Regions from separate parts of the Stenotrophomonas capsici genome, predicted to be linked through region 1. Evidence: riboswitches for the same ligand, from Rfam matches in the RefSeq annotation. Region 1 holds a riboswitch; the other holds the start of a gene.

The links. Region 1 has a riboswitch for glycine ahead of VA603_RS06330 (trimeric intracellular cation channel family protein). Riboswitches for the same ligand answer to the same signal wherever they lie in the genome.
Region 2: linked by a shared signal. The riboswitch ahead of gcvP (aminomethyl-transferring glycine dehydrogenase) and the one ahead of VA603_RS06330 (trimeric intracellular cation channel family protein) in region 1 are both predicted to bind glycine.

The regions. Positions count from the first base shown of each region.
Region 1 covers NZ_JAYFUH010000074.1:1,160-9,094, reverse strand. Annotated here, with positions in the region: gene VA603_RS06365 (LysR family transcriptional regulator) at 1-605, opposite strand, end outside; gene VA603_RS06360 (YkvA family protein) at 901-1,278, opposite strand; gene trxC (thioredoxin TrxC) at 1,297-1,737, opposite strand; gene VA603_RS06350 (3-deoxy-7-phosphoheptulonate synthase) at 2,094-3,167, shown strand; gene VA603_RS06345 (hypothetical protein) at 3,322-3,765, shown strand; gene VA603_RS06340 (GIY-YIG nuclease family protein) at 3,784-4,044, shown strand; gene VA603_RS06335 (YegP family protein) at 4,167-4,505, shown strand; gene VA603_RS06330 (trimeric intracellular cation channel family protein) at 4,654-5,271, opposite strand; glycine riboswitch at 5,360-5,464, opposite strand; glycine riboswitch at 5,478-5,567, opposite strand; gene scpC (succinyl-CoA:acetate CoA-transferase ScpC) at 5,716-7,230, opposite strand; partial or broken gene glnE (bifunctional [glutamate--ammonia ligase]-adenylyl-L-tyrosine phosphorylase/[glutamate--ammonia-ligase] adenylyltransferase) at 7,514-7,935, shown strand, end outside.
Region 2 covers NZ_JAYFUH010000061.1:50,002-57,936, forward strand. Annotated here, with positions in the region: gene VA603_RS02090 (M1 family metallopeptidase) at 1-2,645, shown strand, start outside; gene gcvP (aminomethyl-transferring glycine dehydrogenase) at 2,903-5,767, opposite strand; glycine riboswitch at 5,878-5,986, opposite strand; gene VA603_RS02100 (multidrug effflux MFS transporter) at 6,314-7,534, shown strand; gene VA603_RS02105 (hypothetical protein) at 7,605-7,935, shown strand, end outside.

The sequences.
Region 1 (7,935 bases):
AGGGCACGCTCGAAGACCAGCACCGTCCTGTCGTGCAGGTCGCGGTCGCTGACCACGTCGAGCTGTGCCAGTGGGTCGTCCCGGCGGCACAGCAGTTCGCAGCTGGACTGGGCCACGACCCGGTACTCCAGTGCCGGATCGATCACCTCGCCAACGACGAATGCCATGTCCAGCTTCTCGTCGGCCACCTTCTCGACCAGCTCCGGGCTCCAGCCGACCACGGTCTCGATGCGCAGCCGTGGATGGATCTGCGCGAAACGTTCCAGCAGCACCACGCGTTCGGCGAACAGGTGCGAATACGGTGGCAGCCCGATCCGCAGCAGCGGCCACTCCTGCTGCCGGCGCAGCAGCAGCGCGCCGGCGTTGAACGCATCCAGTGCCTGCATCACCGCCCGTGCCGGCGCGAGCAGCGCGGCCCCCTGTTCGCTCAGCGCGACGCGCCGGCTGTCGCGGATGAACAGCTCGAAGCCCAATTGTCGTTCGAGCTTGCGGATCTGCGCGGACAGCCATGGCTGGGCAACGTGCAGGGCGTCGGCCGCGCGGGTGAAGGACAGCGCGTCGGCCACGGCGACGAACATCTGGAGCAACCGGGATTCGGTACGCATGCGCGTGGCGGAGTGGCGATGGGGCAGTCCAGTATGGGGAGTCGCCCGGCAGCTGTAATGCGCGGCATCGCCAACCACGCGTGGCCCGCATTCCTGCGTGGTTTCCACCGTTCTGTTTCGGGACAACGGGGTTACAGTCGCCATTGTTCCGTCAGGAAACAACGCCACACCAACGGCCTTGCCACGGTGTACTGCGGCAACAGCCGGACGCCAACGACCGTGGTTCGCTCCAACGATGAACGCACGGCATCGCCTGGATCAGGTTGCTACGCGCGAACGCACGTCCCGGCAGGAATCAGGCCGGCATCGACCGCCAGAGCCATGCCCCCAGCGCCGTCAGCGATGCGATCCAGACGACCACGATGATGGCGGCCATGGCGCGGCTGACCGGCCGTGTCGCCGCGGCCGCAGCCCGCTGCCGGGCGTCATCGAGTACTTCTGCCGGCACCCGGCGCAGCACCAGCAGCAGACCGAGCGGCACGATCACCAGGTCGTCGAGATAGCCCAGGAGCGGGATGACGTCCGGGATGAGATCGATGGGGCTCAGCGCATACGCCGCGATCCCGAGGGCGAGCAGGCGCAGCGGCCATGGCGTGCGCGGGTCGCGCGCCACGAAGTAGACGACCAGCGTCTGTCGCTTCAGCTCCCTGGCCCATTGGCGCAGACCTGCCATGTGTGTTCGATGCCGTCGTCAGCGACGGGCCCACTGCACGATCTGGCTGGCCGACATCGCGCCGGACTGGCGCGCGATCTCGCGCCCGCCCTGCAGCAGCACCATGGTCGGGATGCTGCGGATGGCAAAGCGCGCGGCCAGCGCCGGCTGCGCCTCGGTGTCGACCTTGGCCAGCCGCATGTGCGGTTCCAGCTGCGCGGCAGCCTTGGCGAACTCCGGTGCCATCTGCCGGCAGGGGCCACACCATGCCGCCCAGAAGTCGATCAGCAGCGGAATCTGCGAGCGCTGCGCATGTGCCTGGAAGGCAGCATCATCCAGGGCGATCGGCACAGCGGTGAACAGGGCCTGGTGGCAGCGGCCGCACGCAGGCGACTGCGCCAGCCGCGTGCCCGGCACGCGGTTGATGGCATTGCAGTGCGGGCAGGCGATCTGCAGCAGGTCGGGGCTCGGGGTGCTCATCGGCATGTGGGACAGGAGTGGACTGCGCTGCAGTATGTGGCCGCCGGGGTGAAGCGCGGGCGACCGGGGGCGGCCCGCAACGGCGCTGGATGAACGAAACCACCGCCGCGTCCGTTGCGGCTGTAACTGTCGCATTGCACAAAAAAGCGTGTTATCAATGCAGCCCATGAACGCAGCCCGCGCCAGCTTTTACTTTTGGTATTACTTTCCGAAGCCGCTGGCGGAGGAAGGACTGCGCTCACCCTGAAGAAACCTTCAGACGCATTCCCGAAAAGCCGCCAGCCAACCTGGCGGCTTTTTTCATGCCGCCAGCGCTGGGGCCACACCCTTCACGATCTGGATTGGAGACCCCCGCAATGCCCCCCCACACCGACGACCTGCGCATCCGCAAACTTGAACCGCTGACCCCGCCGGCCCAGCTGCTGTCGCTGCTGCCCTGCGACGAGGAGGCCTCGCAGACCGTGGCCGACGCCCGCGCCGCGCTGCACCGCATCCTGCATGGCGAGGATGATCGCCTGGCGGTGGTGGTCGGCCCGTGCTCCATCCACGACCCGGTCGCGGCGATGGAGTACGCCCAGCGCCTGCGCCCGCTGCGCGATGCGCTCGGCGGCGAGCTGGAGATCGTCATGCGCGTGTACTTCGAGAAGCCGCGCACCACGGTTGGCTGGAAGGGCCTGATCAACGACCCGGACCTGGACGGCAGCTTCAACATCAACAAGGGCCTGCGCTTGGCGCGCGGCCTGCTGCGCGACATCAACCGCCTCGGCCTGCCGGCGGGCGTGGAGTTCCTGGACGTGATCTCGCCGCAGTACATCGCCGACCTGGTGGCCTGGGGCGCGATCGGCGCGCGCACCACCGAAAGCCAGGTGCACCGCGAGCTGGCCTCCGGGCTGTCGTGCCCGGTGGGCTTCAAGAACGGCACCACCGGTGACGTGAAGATCGCCGCCGACGCAGTCGGCGCGGCCTCGCACCCGCACCACTTCCTGTCGGTGACCAAGGAGGGCGGCACCGCCATCGTGGCCACCCAGGGCAACCCGGACTGCCACGTGATCCTGCGTGGCGGCAAGGCGCCCAACTACGACGCGGCCAGCGTGCAGGCGGCCAGCGAGGTGCTGGGCAAGTCGCAGCTGCCGGCGCGGTTGATGATCGACGCCAGCCACGCCAACAGCAGCAAGAAGCCGGAGAACCAGCCGCGCGTGATCGAGGACATCGCCGGCCAGCTGGAGGGCGGCGAGCAGCGCATCGTCGGGGTGATGATCGAGAGCCACCTGGTGGCCGGCCGCCAGGAGCTGGTCCAGGGCCAGCCGCTGGTCTACGGGCAGAGCATCACCGACGGCTGCATCGACTGGGACAGCACCGTGCAGGTGCTTGAGCGGCTGGCCGAGGCCGTGCGTGGGCGCCGCCAGGCACAGCTGGAAGCGGCCGCCTGACTGGGCCAAGCGTGACAGCCACACTGGCACGCACCGGCCAGTCCAAGTAATTTACGCGGCGGGAGGCGCAATGCCTCCCGCCTGCTGTGGTCTCAGGGGAGAGCGCCTCACGCGGCAGGAAGCCTAGAAATCACCGCTTATGGAGAAGGAAGTGATGCGTATCCGTACGTGCAGTATGGTGCTGGCAATGATGCTGGTGCCGACCGTGGCGATGGCCAAGAGGGAAGTCGTGGATTCGGGCAGTGGCTGCCTGCAGAACCTGGCGGTGAGCGGTGGCTTCACCACCGGCAAGCAGTTCCTGGCCTCCACCGACCACGAAGGCATCAGCTACCCCGAGGCTTTCCGCAAGACCGTGGCCGCGATCGAGGCCGAGGGGCTGGTGGGTGTCTCGCCGAACGAGCAGACCGGCTACATCGCCGCCGAGCAGACGGTACGCGGTGGTGGTGGCTCCACCGTGCCGCTGCGCACCACCGTGCGCCGCCAGAACGACGGGTCCATCCGCGTTGAAGTGCGTTTCAGCATCAAGGGCGGCCAGCTGACCTCCAACAAGGCGGTGGGTGAAGGCCTGTGCAAGATCGCCGACGCGGCGAGCCTGTAACAGCGGGCGGGAGCGCGCGTGGGTAACGGTGCCTGGTTCCTGTACCTGCTGGAATGCCGCGATGGCAGCTACTACGCGGGTATCAGCACCGATGTACAGGCGCGCTTCCAGGCCCATCTGGCCGGCAAGGGCGCGCGTTACACGCGCGCGCACCCGCCGCTGCGGGTACTGGGCATGCGCCCGTACGCCGACCGTGCCGCCGCCTCGCGCGCGGAATGGCAGATCAAACAGCTCCCCCGCCAGCACAAGCTGGCGTGGCTGGAGCGGGCCGGGGATTGAGGTAGAGTCTGGCTTGCAGCCGCCGTTCCGGGCGGCGCCAACGCCCGGGCAGCCGGGCACCACAGCCACGCATGCGGCTGTCCAGCGGCATGTCGGCATCGTCCTCAAGCGGAGGGTTCGTGATGGCAGGTTGGTACGAGTTGGAGAAGAGCAAGGACGGGCAGTTCTACTTCGTGCTCAAGGCAGGCAACGCCGAGGTGATCCTCACCAGCGAGCGTTACACCACGCGCGCGTCGGCCGAGAACGGCATCGCCTCGGTGCAGAAGAACAGCCCCGATGAAGCGCATTACGAGCGCAAGACCAGCAGCGATGGTCGACACCATTTCAATCTCAAGGCCGCCAACCACCAGGTGATCGGCAGCAGCCAGCTGTACGCATCGCAGGCCGCGCGCGAAGCCGGCATCACCAGCGTCAAGGGCAACGGGCCGAGCACGACGGTGAAGGACAAGACGGCGGGGTAGTTGGGTTTTGCCCTTACCCCAACCCCTCTCCCGCGTGCGGGAGAGGGGCTTTGAAACTGCAGTTGCGCCGATCACTTCAAACTGTCGTGAACCTGGCCCCTCTCCCGCACGCGGGAGAGGGGTTGGGGTGAGGGCAGCACCAGCCAGCTCAATGCACCTCGTCCTGGTACACGAACTTGGGCATCTCCCAGCGGTAGCGGATGGCCAGCAGGCGCAGTGCGAAACCGCCCACCAGGCAGCACACGATCGCGGTGTCGTCGGCCACCTGCCAGTGCAGCAACAGCAGGTAGGCCGCACCGGTGAGCAGCGAGATGATCGCGTACAGCTCCTTCTGGAAGATCAGCGGCACCTCGTTGCAGAGGATGTCGCGCAGCACGCCGCCGAACGCGCCGGTCAGCGTGCCGGCGATCAGCACGATCTGCGGGGCATGCCCGGCCTCGCGCGCGATGGCGCAGCCGATCAGGGTGAAGGCGATCAGGCCCAGCCCGTCCAGCACCAGGAAGGTGCTGCGGAAGTGGTGCATCCAGCGCGCCAGCCAGGTGGCGACCAGCGCCGCGCAGACGGTGAAGCCCAGGTACTCGGGGTGTTTCACCCAACCCAGCGGGTAGTGGCCGAGCAGGATGTCGCGCAGCGAGCCACCGCCCAGAGCGGTGACGCAGGCGATCATGACCACGCCGAACAGGTCCATGCGGCGCCGGCCGGCGGCCAGCGCGCCGGTCATGGCTTCGGCGGAAATGGCGATCAGGTAGATGAGGGAAAGCAGCATGCTGTGGGTTCCTGGCAGAGCGGTGGGGCCGGCCATGCGCCTGCCGCCACCCTTGCCTGGGCAAGGATGGGACTGCGTTGACCGGTGCCGCTCCCGCTGTCCCTTGTGCCTGAGAGTTCAGCGGTGATGGCCGCGTGCCCCTTCGGCGGATCGCGCGGACGGTGTCCGGCGACCTCTCTCCAGCTCGGCGTGTCGGATGCATGGTTGGTGGGATTCCAGCCCACCGGCCTGAGCGATCATGGGAGCCTGCGCCTTCGGCGGGCGCCAGCGTGGCGCCTCTCTCCTGCATCCGGGTGCCAGTGTAACTGCTGCGTTGCAGCATGAACTGGCCGGATCTGGCAGTCCGCGCCTGTCGGTGCCCCCGCTCCCACATGAAAACAGCCGGCGGCGGGGCCGTCGGCTGCTTCGGTGCTGCGACTGCATGCCCGCTGCCGCGGGCGTTGCTCAGGCCTTCATGCTGCCCGTGTCGATGTAGCGCTGGTGCCAGGACAGCGCTTCGGGCAGCAGGTGCGGGGTGTGCTTGCCGTAGCTGTCGCGGCAGGCGCGGTCGAAGTAGTCGTTGAGCTGGTCGCGGTAGCCCGGGTGCGCGCAGTTGTCGATCACCTGGCGGGCGCGGGCACGCGGCGGCAGGCCGCGCAGGTCGGCCAGGCCCTGCTCGGTGACGATGATCGAGACGTCGTGCTCGGTGTGGTCGACGTGGCTGACCATCGGCACGATCGCCGAGATGCTGCCGCCCTTGGCCATCGACGGGCTCAGGAAGGTGGACAGGAAGCCGTTGCGGGTGAAGTCGCCCGAACCGCCGATGCCGTTCATGATGCGGCTGCCCATGACATGGGTGGAGTTCACGTTGCCGTAGATGTCCACCTCGATCATGCCGTTCATGCCGATGCAGCCCAGCCGGCGCACCAGCTCCGGGTGGTTCGACATTTCCTGCGTGCGCATGATGATGCGGTCGCGGTAGAACCGGATGTTGCGCTTGAACTCCTCGTTCGCCTCCGGGCTCAGCGCGAAGCCGGTGCACGAGGCGTACTCGAGCACGCCGGACTTGAGCAGGTCCAGCATGCCGTCCTGGATCACCTCGGTGAACGCACTGAGTCCGCGCAGGCCACTGTCGGCCAGGCCGGCGAGCACGGCGTTGGGGATGTTGCCCACGCCCGACTGCAGCGGCAGCAGGTTGTGCGGCAGGCGGCCCTTGGCCACTTCGTGCTTGAGGAACTCGATCAGGTGGCCGGCGATCAGGCGGCTGTCCTCGTCGATCGGCTTGAACGGGCTGTTGCGGTCCGGGCCATTGGTACGCACCACCGCCACGATCTTGTCCGGGTCCACGTCCAGCGTGGTCTGGCCAATGCGGTCGTTGGCGTGGATCAGCGGGATCGGCTTGCGGTGCGGCGGCAGCGCGGTGCCGTAGTAGATGTCGTGCATGCCCTCGATGTCGGCGGGCTGCCACTCGTTGACCTCGATGATCACCTTCTTGGCCAGGTCCAGCCAGGTCTTGTTGTTGCCGACCGAGGTGGACGGCACCAGCGCGCCGTCGGCGCGGATGGCCGAAACCTCGACCACCGCGGTATCGATCTCGCCATAGAAGCCGAACCAGACATGCTGGGCGACGTGCGAGAGGTGGATGTCGATGTAGTCCAGCTTGCCGTCGTTGATGCGCTTGCGGGCATCGGGGTCGGTCTGGAACGGCATGCGCATGGCGATGCCGTCGGCCTTGGCCAGCGCGCCGTCCAGTTCGGGCGCGGTGGAGGCACCGGTCATCAGCTTGATCTGGAACGGCAGGCCCTGCGCATGCACGTCCTCGATGCGCTTGGCCAGCGCCATCGGCACCGCCTTGGGGTAGCCCGAACCGGTGAAGCCGCTCATGGCGACGGTTTCGCCCGGCTGGATCAGCGCCGCGGCTTGTTCGGCGGAGACGATGCGGTCGCGCAGGCGCGCGTCCAGGATGCGTTCGACAGACATGACGACTACGGGTTGTTGTGGGGACCGTGGATTATCGCCCTTCCCGCGGGGCAGGGGGGTTCTACCTTGGTGGGATGGTTTTTGTGGCGCGCAGGCTCTTGTACCGCCAAGTACTGTTTTGCACTGCAGCGTGCAAGTTGCTTCGGCAGGCCGCACGATCGCCCTGCATCCCGACGTGGGGGAGGGAGCAAAGCCCGCTGACAGTTCGCTGTCAGCGGGCTTTTTTAATGGCCGATCGCCGCAGATGGCGATCGCTGGCATGCGCAGATGCCAGAATCGACGGATGGAAAATTCCCCCGCCGCAGTTCCTGAATACGTTGCCCCGGTGATTGACCGGGCCCTGGCCCGCCTCAAGCTGGCGTTGCCGGACCCGGCGCGCTGGCCGCCGCCGCCGGACATCGAGGCGGGGCTGCGCCGGCTGGCCATCGCCAGCGACTTCGCCATCGACACGCTGTGCCGGCAGCCGGAGCTGCTGGAGCGGCTGGCGGCCCCCGATCCGGCCCCGGTCCCGTTGCCCGGACTGGACCCGCTGCAGCCCACCGCCTGGCCCACCCAGCTGCGCCGCTACCGCGCGGCGGCCTCCACCCGGTTGATCTGGCGCGACCTGCAGGGGCTGGATGACGTGGACGCCACCCTGGCCGGGGCCACCCGGCTGGCCGAGGACTGCCTGCAGCTGGCGCTGGCCGCGCTGGAGCAGGAATTCGC
Region 2 (7,935 bases), on a different contig from region 1:
TTGCTGCAGCCATTGCGGTGGCGTTGGCCACTGTTGCCGTTCCTTCGTTCGCGCAGGTCGCTCCCTCGGCGCCGGGCGTCGCCGAGATCACCACCCAGCTGCCGCGCACGGCCAAGCCGCTGCACTACCGGGTGGAGATCACCCCGCATGCGGAGCAGATGCGTTTCGACGGCAAGGTGAGCATCGACATCGAGGTGTTGTCGGCCACCGACCGCATCGTGCTGCAGGCCGCTGCGCTGGAGTTCGGCGACAGCCGCCTCAGTGATGGCGGCAAGGGCCAGCCGCTGGTCGCCAAGGTCAGCGTCGATGCCGACAACCAGACCGCCACCTTCGCCTTCGACAAGCCGCTGGCACCGGGGCGCTACACGCTGAGCACCGCGTACCGCGGCACCATCAATACCCAGGCCAACGGGCTGTTCGCGCTGGATTACCCGACCGACTCGGGCAAGAAGCGCGCGCTGTTCACCCAGTTCGAGAACTCCGATGCGCGGCGCTTCATCCCCTCGTGGGACGAGCCGGGGTTCAAGGCCACCTTCGACCTGACCCTCAACGTGCCCAGCGCGCAGATGGCGGTGAGCAACATGCCGGCCACCGCCACCCGCGAGCTGGGCAACGGGCTCAAGCAGGTGGTCTTCCAGACCACGCCGAAGATGTCGACCTACCTGCTCTTCATGTCGGCCGGCGAGTTCGAGCGCAGCGCCGTCACCGCCGACAACGGCACCGAGATCGGCGTGGTGGTGCCGGCCGGCAAGCTGTCGCAGGCGCAGTTCGCGCTGGACGCCAGCCGTGACGTGATCGCCGAGTACAACGACTACTTCGGCGTGCCGTATCCGCTGCCCAAGCTCGACAACGTGGCCGCGCCGGGCGGCAGCCAGTTCTTCAGCGCGATGGAGAACTGGGGCGCGATCTTCACCTTCGAATACGCGCTGTTGCTGGACCCGGCGGTTTCCAGCGTCTCGGACAAGCAGGCGGTCTTCAGCATCGCCGCGCACGAGATCGCGCACCAGTGGTTCGGCAACCTGGTGACCATGGCGTGGTGGGACGACCTGTGGCTCAACGAAGGCTTCGCCACCTGGATGGAAGGCCGCACCACCCGCAAGCTGCATCCGGAGTGGGACCTGAACAACGTCGACGCCGCCATGACCAGCCGTGGTGCGATGGGGCGCGATGCGATGGCGACCACGCATCCGATCGTGCAGCACGTGGCCACCGTGGAGCAGGCCAGCCAGGCCTTCGACGGCATCACCTACGGCAAGGGCGCGGCGGTGATCAGCATGTTCGAGGACTACGTGGGCAGCGACGCATGGCGCGATGGCGTGCGCAGCTACGTGCGCGCTCATGCCTACGGCAATGCGGTCACCGATGACCTCTGGCGCGAGATCGCCAAGGCGGCGCCGGACAAGCAGTTCATCGAAGTGGCACACGATTTCACCCTGCAGCCGGGCATCCCGCTGATCCGCAGCGCCAGCGCCTGCATCGACGGCAAGACGCGGGTGACGCTGCAGCAGGGCGAGTACACCATCGACCGCAAGGACAAGCAGCCGTTGCGCTGGCGCGTGCCGGTGACCGTGCGCGGCGCCGACGGCAAGGACGTGCGTACCCTGGTCGACGGCAGCGCCACCGTCGACCTGCCGGGCTGCGCCGGGCCGGTACTGGTCAACGCCGGGCAGAAGGGCTACTACCGCACGCTGTACTCGCCGGAGCAGTTCAAGGCATTGAGCGACGGCTTCGAGCGCCTGCCGGTGGTCGACCAGCTCGGCGTGATGATGGATGCCAGCGCGCTGGCAGCCGTCGGCCTGCAGCCGGAGGCCGATACGCTGGACCTCACCGCCAAGGTGGCCGGCGATGCGCCGCCGGACCTGTGGCAGCGCGTGTCGCGCACGCTGGGTGGGTTGGACGACCTGTTCGAAGGTGATGCCACGCGCCAGGCGGCATTCCGCAAGTACGCCTACGCCCGCCTGGAGCCGGTGCTGGCCTCGCTGGGCTGGGATGACCGGGATGGCGAATCGGCGCAGACGCGCCAGCTGCGCGGCGGCCTGATCGCCATGCTCGGCGCGATGGACGACCCGCAGGTGATCGCCGAAGCGCGCCGCCGCTTCGCCGCCTTCCTGGCCAAGCCCGAATCGCTGTCGCCGGAGTTGCGCCGCACCGTGCTGGGCGTGGTCGCACGACACGCCGATGCCGCGACCTGGGAGCAGTTGCATGCCCTGGCGAAGAAGGAGACGTCCTCGATGGTGCGGGACCAGTACTACCACCTGCTGGCGCAGAGCAAGGACGTGGCGCTGGCGCAGCGTGCACTGGACATGGCCTTGACCGAAGAGCCGGGCGCGACCAACGGTGCCGGCATGATCGGCGGCGTGTCGCGCGAGCACCCGGACCTGGCCTTCGACTTCGCGGTGGCCAACCGCGAGAAGGTGGAGACGCTGGTGGACGGTACCTCGCGGGCAGGCTACTTCCCGCAGCTGGGGGCCTCGGCCGACAACCTGCAGATGGTCGACAAGATCAACGCCTTCGCCGACAAGTACATCGCCGCCACCTCGCGCCGCGATGCGGAGACGGTGATCGCCGGCATCCAGACGCGGGTGAAGCTGCGCGCCGAGCGCAAGCCGCAGGTGGATGCCTGGTTGCGGAAGAACGGGTATTGAGAAAATGGGGGCTGAGTTGTTGCGGTGAAGCGGTGACGCGGCCCTCACCCCAACCCCTCTCCCGCAGGCGGGAGAGGAGCTCAGTTCCCTGCAGGTTGAAGCATTACTCGCAATTGCTGCTTTGAAGCCCCTCTCCCGTGTACGGGAGAGGGGTTGGGGTGAGGGCAGCTTCTAGCTCTCAGCCCCCAGCGCCCAAACAAAAAGCCAGCCGGTTCGCACCGGCTGGCTTTGTCACATCAGGCCAACGCAGAAGCCGATCAGGCTTCCACGTCTTCCTTGTACGCATCCACCGGGATGCAGGCGCACATGATGTTCTTGTCGCCGTACACGTTGTCCACGCGTGCCACCGGCGGCCAGTACTTCTGCAGCTTCAGCGACGGCAGCGGGAAGGCGGCCAGTTCGCGCGGATAGGCGTGGGTCCACTCGCTGGCCGACACCGCGCCGGCGGTGTGCGGGGCGTGCTTGAGCGGGTTGTCCTCGCGGTCCAGGCGACCGTCCTCGATGGCCTGGATCTCCTCGCGGATCTGGATCATCGCGTCGATGAAGCGGTCCAGCTCGTGCTGCGATTCGCTCTCGGTCGGCTCCACCATCAGCGTGCCGGCGACCGGGAAGCTCAGGGTCGGGGCGTGGAAGCCGAAGTCGATCAGGCGCTTGGCCACGTCCTCGGCGCCGATGCCGGAGGTCTTCTCCAGCGGACGCACGTCCAGGATGCACTCGTGTGCCACCAGGCCGTTGCGGCCGGTGTACAGCGTCTTGTAGTGCGGGGCCAAGCGCTTGGCGATGTAGTTGGCATTGAGCAGTGCCACCTGGGTGGCCTTGCGCAGGCCGGCGGTGCCCATCAGGGTGATGTACATCCAGCTGATCGGCAGGATCGAGGCGCTGCCGAAGCTGGCCGCGCTGACCATGCCGACCGGGCCGTTGTCACCGAGCTTGCCCGGCAGGTACGGGGCAAGGTGCGACTTGACCGCGCACGGGCCCACGCCCGGGCCGCCGCCGCCGTGCGGGATGCAGAAGGTCTTGTGCAGGTTAAGGTGCGACACGTCCGAGCCCCACTTGCCGGGCTTGGCCACGCCGACCAGGGCGTTCATGTTGGCACCGTCGGTGTACACCTGGCCGCCATGCTGGTGGATGATCTGGCAGATCTCGACCACCTCTTCCTCGAACACGCCGTGCGTGGACGGGTAGGTCATCATGATCGCGGCCAGGCGGTCGCTGTACTTCTCGGCGTTGCGGCGGATGTCATCGACATCGACGTTGCCGTTGGCATCGGTCTTGGTGACCACCACGGTCATGCCGCACATCTGCGCCGAGGCCGGGTTGGTGCCGTGCGCCGAATCCGGGATCAGGCAGATGTCGCGATGGCCTTCGCCGCGCGAGCGGTGGTAGGCGCGGATCGCCAGCAGGCCGGCGTACTCGCCCTGCGCGCCGGAATTGGGCTGCAGGCTCACCGCGTCGTAGCCGGTGCATTCGACCAGCATCGCTTCCAGACCGTCGATCAGCTCCTTGTAGCCCTGCGCCTGGTCGGCCGGTGCCAGCGGGTGGATGTTGGCGAACTCCGGCCAGGTCACCGGGATCATCTCGGCGGTGGCGTTGAGCTTCATGGTGCAGCTGCCCAGCGGGATCATGGTGCGATCCATCGCCAGGTCCTTGTCGGCCAGCGAGCGCAGGTAGCGCAGCATCTCGTGCTCGCTGTGGTGCGTGTTGAACACCGGGTGGGTCAGGAACGCACTGGTGCGCAGCAGGCCCTTGGGCAGGGCATCGGCGGTGGCGGCGTCCAGTGCATCGACGTCGACCGTGGCGCCAAACAGCTGGCCCAGCGCGACGATGTCGGCGCGGGTGGCGGTTTCGTCCAGGCTGATGCCGACCGCGCCTGCATCGATCACGCGCACGTTGATGCCCGCGGCCACGGCCTTGGCCTGTACCGCCGCGGCGTCGACGCCGGTGACGTGCAGGGTGTCGAAGAAGTCATTGCCGACCGCAACGCCAGCGGTACGCAGTGCGCTGGCCAGGATCGCGGCCAGGCGGTGGGTGCGGCGGGCGATGCGCAGCAGGCCTTCCGGGCCGTGGTAGACGGCGTACATCGAGGCCATCACCGCCAGCAGCACCTGGGCGGTGCAGATGTTGGAGGTGGCTTTCTCGCGGCGGATGTGCTGCTCGCGGGTCTGCAGGGTCAGGCGGTAGGCCGGCTTGCCTTCGGCATCGACCGACACGCCGATCAGGCGGCCCGGCATCGAGCGCTTGTAGGCGTCACGGCAGGCCATGAAGGCCGCATGCGGGCCGCCGAAGCCGAACGGCACGCCGAAACGCTGGCTGTTGCCGATGGCGATGTCCGCGCCCCATTCGCCGGGAGCGGCGATCAGGGTCAGCGCGAGCAGGTCGGTGGCCACGGCGACCAGGCCCTGGCGGGCATGGATGGCCTCCACCAGCGCCTTGTGGTCACCGATGTGGCCGGTGGTGTCGGGGTACTGCAGCAGCACGCCGAACACGTCGGCGGTCATGGCTTCGGCCGGGGTGCCGACCTGCAGCTCGATGCCCATCGGCTCGGCGCGGGTGCGTAGCAGTTCCAGCGTCTGCGGGTGCACGGCGTCGTGCACGAAGAACACCTTGGACCTGGACTTGGCCGAACGCTTGGCCAGGGTCATCGCCTCGGCGGCAGCGGTGGCTTCGTCCAGCAGCGAGGCGTTGGCGATCTCCATGCCGGTCAGGTCGGCGACCAGGGTCTGGAAGTTGATCAGCGCTTCCATGCGGCCCTGCGAGATCTCCGCCTGGTACGGGGTGTAGGCGGTGTACCAGGCCGGGTTTTCCAGGATGTTGCGCAGGATGACGTTCGGCGTGTGGGTGCCGTAGTAGCCCTGGCCGATGAAGCTGCGCAGCACCTTGTTCTTGCCGGCGATGGCGCGGATCTTGGCCAGCGCCTCGACCTCGGTGAGCGATTCGGGCAGCGCCAGCGGTGCCGGCGACTTGATCGAGCCCGGCACGATGGCGTCGGTCAGGGCTTCAAGCGAATCATGGCCAACGGTGCGCAGCATCTGCGCGATTTCTGCATCGTTGGGGCCGATGTGGCGGTCGACGAACGCGGAGGAGTGTTCGAGTTCGCGCAGCGAAGGGGTGTTCTGGGTCATGGCTGACGTCCGGAGAAGGCATGCAGGGCTGGGGCGGTGAGCCAGGCAAGCACCGGTACGGCCCCGCTGCCGCGCAGGCGGCATCACGGCCGGCAAGCCGGTGGCTTGCCTCGCGCCCCTCTGTCCTTTTGCCTGAGAGTTTGGAAGCAACGCGACGAGGATCGTGTGCTTCGTGCCCCTTCGGCGCCGGATTGAACCGGTCTCTCCAGAGTTTTGGTGCAGGTGGTATCGGGCCTGAGCGATTTACGGGCGTTTGCGCCTTCGGCAGCGGGGTCAGCCGCTTCTCCCACCGTGTTCGTACAGCCCGCCGATTATAGCCCGGGGCAGACCTGCGCACCGGCTTAGATTACCATTCCGTTCCCGGCCCGAAGATCGCGCGTTGCACGCGGTGGGCGGGGAGGCCGGTACCGCGGGCTGACGCGGGTTCATGTCCGGATAAACAGGCGCGATATGGCCGCGCGGCGTTACCGTGTCCGGCCCTGTTCATTTTTCCCTCCCGCACCGGTCTGCCTGCCGGTGCCGATGCACGTTGTTCCACAGGAAGCCATGAAAGCAAGCAAGCAGGTTTCGCTGCGACGGATCGCCGCGCTGGTGGCCGGGTTGTCGATGTTCGGCCCGTTCGCCATCGACGCGGTGTTCCCCGCGTTCCCGCAGATCGGCGCGCAGATGGGCGCCGACAAACTGGCCATGCAGCAGGTCATCAGCGTCTACCTGCTCACCTATGCGCTGATGAGCCTGGTCCACGGCGCGCTGTCCGATGCGCTGGGCCGCAAGCGGGTGATCATCGGCGGGCTGGTGGTGTTCATCCTGGCCTCGATCGGCTGCGCGCTGTCGCGCGACATGGGCTCGCTGCTGCTGTTCCGCGGCCTGCAGGGCCTGTCCGCCGGCGTGGGCTACATCATCGGCCGGGCGGTCATCCGTGACCTGTACGACGGCGACGACGCCCAGCGGCTGATGAGCCAGGTGTCGATGATCTTCTCCATCGCCCCGGCCATCGCCCCGATCATCGGTGGCTGGCTGCTGGGCTGGAGCCATTGGCAGGGCATCTTCTGGTTCCTGGTGGCGTTCTCCACGCTGCTGCTGGTGGTTACCTGCCTGTGGCTGCCGGAAACCCACCCGCCGCAGGCCCGGCTGAGCCTGCGCCCGGCACGGCTGGCCCAGGATTACTGGAGCATCGCGGTCAACCCGCGCTTCCTGCGCCTGGCCCTGGCCGGCTCGCTGGGCTTTGGCGGGCTGTTCCTGTACATCGCCTCGGCACCGGCCTTCATCCTGGACCTGCTGCACCTGAACGAGCAGCAGTTCGCCTGGTTGTTCATCCCGACCATCGGCGGCATGGCGCTGGGCGCCTATGCCTCCGGCCGCGCGGCCGGGCGCATCGCCGGCGCGCGCGCGGTGCGGATCGGCTATGCGTTCATGGCGGTGGCGGCGGTCTACAACATTGCCTACAACGCGCTGGCCCCGCAGATGAGCGTGCCGTGGGCGGTGCTGGCGCTGACCCTCAATTCGTTCGGCGTGGCGCTGATCTTCCCGATCCTGAGCCTGGCGATCCTGGACATGTACCCGCGCCAGCGCGGCACGGCCTCCTCGATGCAGGCCTTCAGCACGCTGGTGACCAATGCGGTCATCGCCGGGGTGTTGTCGCCGCTGCTCAGCCGCAGTGGCCTGAGCCTGGCCATCGGCGCGGCGTTGTTCGCGCTGGGCAGCGGGCTGATGTGGAAGTGGGAGCGCATCAGCCAGCGTGCCCAACGCAACACCCCGGCGGCCTGATCCATCTTCACCCCCGATCGGGGACACTATCCCTGCCGCCATCAGCGGCGACGGCAAAGAGCACACCACGATGTCGATTCAATCCAAGGGCCGCCGCGAGGCGAAGAAGAAGCTGGCCGAGCGCGCCCGCAACCAGGCCGAGGCCAACCCGGCACCGAAGGCCAAGGTCGAGCCGCACGCCGAACTGCGTGACCAGCAGCGCAGCCTGCTGGCGGGCATCGTCCGCCGCGACGGCGAGTGGGTGCTGGGCATGGACGGCAAGATCGCCGGCGAGACCACCAGCGCCGCACGCGTGCTGGCGCTGATCATGCAGGCCGCCGAATGGCACGAGAACAACAACACCCCGGTGCGCCTGATGTATTCCGACGCACTGAAGGACGCCGCGCACGCGGAGGTGGCCG